Regions from separate parts of the Lysinibacillus sp. FSL K6-1151 genome, predicted to be linked through region 2. Evidence: a T-box and tRNA genes for the amino acid it is inferred to sense, from the RefSeq annotation. Region 2 holds a T-box; the other holds one or more tRNA genes.
The links. A T-box is a leader RNA that pairs with one kind of tRNA and senses whether it is charged. The one in region 2 lies ahead of MHI04_RS15725 (valine--tRNA ligase), so its partner is inferred to be a tRNA-Val.
Positions count from the first base shown of each region.

Region 1 (3,412 bases), 1.2 Mb from region 2:
TGCTGCGATTTGCGAATACATATCAAGCCCTTCTGTACCAGCTACTTCTGCATCTAAATAATAATCCGGTTTCTTTTTGCGAATACGGTCAATGCAGAGGTTTGTCGCTATGCGATAAAGCCACGTCGAAAACTTTCTTTTCTGATCAAAAGTATGCAAATTCATATAAGCACGCACAAAAGCTTCTTGAGCAATGTCTTCAGACTCTTGTTTGTTGCCTAACATTCGATAGCATACTTGGTACAGTTTGTGCTGATAGAGACTCACAATATCGGCAAATGCGTTTTGATCGCCTTTAAGCACTTGTTTTATTCTCTTGTTTACTAACGCATCCATTGTGTTGACTTCTCCACCTTTACAACTGTCTTATACTATACGACCCATCGATAAGAAAAGTTTCGTTTTAATTCAATTATAACAAAAGATTTTTATGCAATGTGGCAACAGGCAATTTTTTGTCAAATTTTCTTTAAACTAGTGTCTCTCCGAATAAAGATCCCATTAATGCAACAGCCACATTTGCTGTTGTATTCTTCTCATCTAAAATTGGGTTTACTTCTACAAACTCTGCTGATGTTAGCATCCCTGATTCTTGTAACATTTCCATTGCTAAATGACTTTCTCGATACGTAATTCCTCCAGGAACGGGTGTACCAACTCCTGGCGTGTAAAGCGGATCTAAGCCATCTAAATCAAGTGATAGATGTAATCCATCAACATTACGTTCTTTCAAGTAAGCAAGTGCATCTTCCATGACACGCGTCATACCAAGTCGATCAATCTCGTGCATTGTATATACTTTAATCCCTTGTTGACGAATTAACTCACGCTCACCAGGATCTACTGAACGAGCTCCGATAATAATAACGTTCTCTGGTTTAATTTTCGGTGCATAATTACGAATTTGCACTAATCGCTCATGACCTAGTCCAATACTAACTGCTAATGGCATCCCATGGATGTTGCCAGATGGTGTTGTTTCAGGTGTATTTAAATCTGCATGAGCATCATACCAAATAACGCCAAGATTTTTATAATGCTCACCTAATCCAGCTAGTGTGCCAATAGCAATACTATGGTCTCCACCAAATACAAGTGGGAACTTATTTTGTTCTACTACTTCATGCACGCTATTAGCTAAAGCCGTGCTAACATCTACAACTTCCTCTAAATTCAGTAATTTCTCATCGACAGGTGCGTCTGCAAGTTTTTGACTGACACGAATATCCCCTTGGTCTTGTACTTCATGTCCAATAGCCTCCAAACGTTCCACAACGCCTGCATAGCGAATCGCGCTTGGCCCCATATCTACGCCACGACGTGTTTGTCCATAGTCTGTTGGTACTCCAATAATAGAAATATTAAATTTATTCATGTTTTTATACCCCCTAAAAGTTATAATATTATTGTAAAGCCTAGATACCACTTGGCTCAACTAGACAAAAAAGTGCATATTTATTCAATTTTTGATAACATAAAAAAATCTCCTACTGTTTTCAGTAAGAGATTAGTTATCTATAGTTATTATAACACTTTTGAATATACTTTATTCTAAAAAAGTGAGCCATGAAGGACTCGAACCTTCGACCCTCTGATTAAAAGTCAGATGCTCTACCAACTGAGCTAATGGCTCATCAAAGAAAAATGGCTGGGGTACTAGGATTCGAACCTAGGCATGACGGAATCAAAATCCGTTGCCTTACCGCTTGGCTATACCCCAATCATTTATAAAACTGGTGGAGGGGGACGGATTCGAACCGCCGAACCCTAAGGAGCGGATTTACAGTCCGCCGCGTTTAGCCACTTCGCTACCCCTCCGAAATAACACAATAATGGTGGAGGATGACGGGCTCGAACCGCCGACCCTCTGCTTGTAAGGCAGATGCTCTCCCAGCTGAGCTAATCCTCCATAGAAACAGGTGTTATATCACAGTTTATTTTTCTTTATAAAGCCTATGTTTTAAATGGTGACCCCTACGGGATTCGAACCCGTGTTACCGCCGTGAAAGGGCGGTGTCTTAACCACTTGACCAAGGGGCCAGTATCACGTCTCAAACAAGACAAGATTTATAATAACATCATTTCTTAATAGTTGCAATACTTTTTTATAACTTTTTTTATGTATAACAGCTTCTTAAAAATGGGCAAAAAAATGGCTCCGAAGGCAGGACTCGAACCTGCGACAACCTGATTAACAGTCAGGTGCTACTACCAACTGAGCTACTTCGGAACGATACTATTCACTTCGGTTTTAGACAACCTCTTAAGTACATTTATTATTATAGCAAGCATTATAAATTATGCAACATATTTTATGAAAATTTTTATATTTTTTGTCGAAGTAGGTTTAAAAATTAATCCAAAAGCATAATAGTTCTCTATTAAATCTAATATTTCTATTTTGCGTGCTAAATATTCTTGCTGTATATTATTGCAATTGTTAAAATAAAAATAGTTTTAAGAATTTTCTATCAAATTTCTTGGGGGAGGAATATTCGGATGGTAACAAATGATTTAATTGCACCTGAATTTTATAATATCACAGAGGAATTAGAAAAGTTTTCACAAGATAGTGATCGCCAAGCAATACGCTGGTTAAATACGCAACAAGAGAGACGAACAGTTTCCTATGTAGAGCTTGTCCAAAAAATGAATCAATACGCAAATGCTTTTACAGAGACAGGACTTCGAAAGGGAGATCGCGTTCTAGTTATTATTCCTCGCCTACCAGAAGCCTATTTTGTTTTTCTTGGCTGTTTAAAGGCTGGCATCGTGCCTATTTCATGTTCAGAAATGCTACGTGCAAGTGACTTAGAATATCGCATGGAGCACTCTTCTGCTAGTGCAGTTATTGCCTATGAAGCATTTACAGGTGAGGTTGACCAAATTTCTTCTACTGTAGACACATTAAAGAACAAATTAGTTATTGGTACTGCAAAAGGCGATTGGGCTTCTTTAGATGTACTGGCAAGCACACAGCCAACTACATTTACAGCAGTAGCTACTAAACGTGATGACATGGCGTTCCTTTCCTATACATCTGGGACAACTGGGAAACCTAAAGGTGTAGTACATTCACATGGCTGGGGATATGCGCATATTCGAACAGCTGCTTCAAAATGGCTCTGCGTACGTGAAGGCGACTTAGTATGGGCTACAGCAGCTCCTGGCTGGCAAAAATGGATTTGGAGCCCTTTCTTATCTACAATCATGCTCGGTGCTACTGCATTTGTTTATCATGGTGGATTCGATGCAAAAACGTACCTTCAGCTCATACAAGATGAAAAAATAAATGTCCTTTGCTGCACACCAACTGAATATCGTATTATGGCGAAAATTGATAATTTGCAAGACTATAATCTTTCATCCCTCCGTAGTGCAGTCTCTGCTGGTGAACCGTTAAATCGCCCAG
Region 1 is NZ_CP152040.1:4,421,815-4,425,226, forward strand. It holds gene sigW (RNA polymerase sigma factor SigW) at 1-336, opposite strand, end outside; gene rocF (arginase) at 470-1,375, opposite strand; tRNA gene MHI04_RS21440 (tRNA-Lys) at 1,561-1,633, opposite strand; tRNA gene MHI04_RS21445 (tRNA-Gln) at 1,646-1,720, opposite strand; tRNA gene MHI04_RS21450 (tRNA-Tyr) at 1,735-1,818, opposite strand; tRNA gene MHI04_RS21455 (tRNA-Val) at 1,834-1,909, opposite strand; tRNA gene MHI04_RS21460 (tRNA-Glu) at 1,966-2,040, opposite strand; tRNA gene MHI04_RS21465 (tRNA-Asn) at 2,154-2,230, opposite strand; gene MHI04_RS21470 (acyl--CoA ligase) at 2,500-3,412, shown strand, end outside.
Region 1: it has a tRNA-Val gene. The T-box ahead of MHI04_RS15725 (valine--tRNA ligase) is inferred to sense a tRNA for this amino acid. The anticodon was not compared.

Region 2 (3,412 bases):
AATGGGTAGCACCATCAAAAGTTACATTCGAATTAAAGGGTCTTTCTGATAATTTCACTGGAAATGGCTATTTCCTTGCAGAAAGCATTGATGCTGAAAACACAAAAATGACAGGTTTTTTAGAAGTCGTTGCTGGCGGCTTAGCTGGCCCTGTGTTAAATCCGATTTTTAAACCGATTGTACCAAAGGCAACACAAATGCTAACAGATCGTGTAGCTAATAAAATTAAATTAGTCAATGTTTAAATGATAAGAACATCCATGAAAATGGCATGCTAGAAGTAATATTCTAGCATGCCATTTTTCTAGTAGTATCTATTTATAATTATGTTCAACTTGAAACACCCTAGCATACTATCCTTTAAATCGTCATATGATGCAAAGGGAGGGATTATTATCGAACAAAAAACTTGGAATATGCGAGAAACATTTTGTTTTCCTGGATATGGTTGCCCAACAGAATTAGCTGCTGTACAAATTAAACCACAGTGGCAAGCCATGCAGTTAGAGGATTCACTTCGATTAATGGGCATCTACCATATTACGGCACATGTTCGTTTTGATTTTCAAGATATGCAAGCATTTACAGGTGATGATAATTTAATTACAATTGATGCCCTTGATGTCCAAGGAGATACTGGTTATTTTGAGTATGCTGTCCCTTTACATGTGGATTTACCAAAAGAATCGGATGTCAAAGATTTAATGGTCAAAGATATTCGCCCTAGTCTGTCGAATCAGATGTGTCAGCTTGAGTGGACAGTTACAAGTATTTTTAACGAATATGAACCTGTTGTTGAAAATGATACTTTAGACAATCCACACCTAATGGCCCATGCTTTCGATCAAGAAGAAAAAATGGCTGTGATCGAGGAAAGTGTTCAAGTGAAACAACCTACCGCAGTAGCAGCAGCTTCACGCCAAGAGACCTCTACAACAGTTGACCAAAAGATAGTAATGAGAGAATCCTCAAGCCATATTGTTGTACGTGAATCCAGCACTTGGCATGAAGTGCCTTCCATGATTTGGGACCTAACAGAAGAATATACACCGCTTAAAGTCCGTGTTTCAAATGATGTCTTTCAAAAGTAAATAGCAGAGAAGTAGTAGGAGCAATAAGAAGACTAAATCGCCTGATGTTGGCACAATAATGACACGGATAAACTGAAAAGCACAAATTGGCACAATAATGGTTCTACAATAAAAACGAACTTGTCGTAGCCAAGGTGGTAAAAGCCAAGGGTTATACTTGCGTCGACGCATTGAATTGTCACTTCCTTTTCTATTTACTTTACTCTTACTAAAAGATGACTAAATCACTTGAAAAATGACACGATTCTGCGGTACAATAAGGAAAATCAAATACAGATGCTATGATAGGGAAGAGTAAATTATGTCTACATTTTCAGAGAGGAAACGGTAGCTGAGAAGTTTCTATTTGTACTTAATTGAAGGTAGCCCTTGAGCAGCTTTAGTGAACTAACAGTAGTTAAAGCCGGTTAAACACCGTTACCGAATTAAGAGCCAGTAGGGAAGGCTGAGAAAATGTGTCATTTAGCATTGATCTTAACCGCTGCTGGAATTAAAGGTGGTACCGCGAATTAAAACTCCTTCGTCCTTTTAGACGAGAGGAGTTTTTTTATTGGGTAAAAAAATGAACAGCATTTCTTTACCAATAGTCTTCAAACAATAGGAGGAGTCAAGATGACAGAAAACATTTCAATGCCAACTAAATATGACCCACAGTCCATTGAAGCCGGTCGCTATGAATGGTGGTTACAAGGGAAATTTTTCGAGGCACAGCCTGAAAGTGGGAAAAAGCCTTATTCCATCGTTATTCCACCACCGAACGTAACAGGTAAATTACATCTTGGGCATGCTTGGGATACAACATTACAAGATATCCTTACTCGTATGAAACGCATGCAAGGCTATGATGCCCTTTGGTTACCAGGTATGGACCATGCAGGGATCGCAACACAAGCAAAAGTAGAAGCAAAACTGCGTGAGGATAATATTACACGTTATGATTTAGGCCGTGAAAAATTCCTTGAAAAAACATGGGAATGGAAAGAAGAATATGCTGGACATATTCGTGATCAATGGGCAAAGCTTGGCCTTGGTTTAGACTACACACGTGAACGTTTCACACTAGATAAAGGTCTTTCAGATGCAGTTAAAACAGTTTTTGTTGAGTTATATGAAAAAGGTTTAATTTACCGTGGCGAACGTATTATCAACTGGGATCCAGCAGCGAAAACAGCATTATCTGATATTGAGGTAATTTATCAGGATGTGCAAGGTGCATTCTATCATATGAAATATCCTTTAGCGGATGGCTCAGGATATGTAGAAGTTGCTACAACACGTCCTGAAACAATGCTCGGTGACTCTGGGGTAGCTGTTCACCCGAACGATGAGCGCTATCAGCATTTAATTGGTAAAACAGTTATTTTACCGATTGTAGGTCGTGAAATTCCGATTGTAGCTGATGACTATGTTGATAAGGAATTTGGTACTGGAGTTGTAAAAATGACACCAGCCCATGATCCGAACGACTTTGAAGTTGGAAATCGTCACAACCTAGAGCGCATTCTTGTGATGAATGAAGACGGTACAATGAATGATCTTGCTGGCAAATATAAAGGGATGGATCGTTTTGAATGCCGTAAGCAAATTGTTGCTGATTTACAAGAAGCAGGCGTGCTGATTCGTATTGAAGAGCATATGCATTCAGTAGGTCACTCTGAACGTTCTGGTGCTGTTGTTGAGCCATACCTTTCAGCACAATGGTTCGTTAAAATGCAACCACTTGCTGACACTTCCCTCGAGCTTCAAAAAGATGAAGAAGGGAAAGTAAACTTTGTCCCAGCTCGTTTTGAAAACACATATTCTCGTTGGATGGAGAATATCCGTGATTGGTGTATTTCTCGTCAATTATGGTGGGGCCATCAAATCCCAGCTTGGTATCATAATGAAACAGGCGAAGTTTACGTAGGAAAAGAAGCCCCAACTGATTCCGAAAATTGGACGCAAGATGAAGATGTACTCGATACTTGGTTCTCTTCTGCGCTCTGGCCGTTTTCTACAATGGGCTGGCCAGATGAGGCAAATGAAGAATATAAACGTTATTACCCAACCAGCACATTAGTAACGGGATATGATATTATTTTCTTCTGGGTATCTCGCATGATTTTCCAAGGTCTTGAATTTACAGGTCAACGCCCATTTAAAGATGTGTTAATTCACGGTTTAGTACGTGATGGCGAAGGTCGTAAAATGAGTAAGTCACTTGGTAATGGTGTAGATCCAATGGATGTTATTGAGCAATACGGTGCAGACTCTTTACGCTATTTCCTAGCGACTGGTTCATCACCTGGTCAAGATTTACGCTATACAACTGAAAAAGTAGA
Region 2 is NZ_CP152040.1:3,267,819-3,271,230, reverse strand. It holds gene MHI04_RS15740 (SRPBCC family protein) at 1-245, shown strand, start outside; gene MHI04_RS15735 (hypothetical protein) at 327-1,091, shown strand; gene MHI04_RS15730 (hypothetical protein) at 1,068-1,262, opposite strand; T-box leader at 1,364-1,622, shown strand; gene MHI04_RS15725 (valine--tRNA ligase) at 1,704-3,412, shown strand, end outside.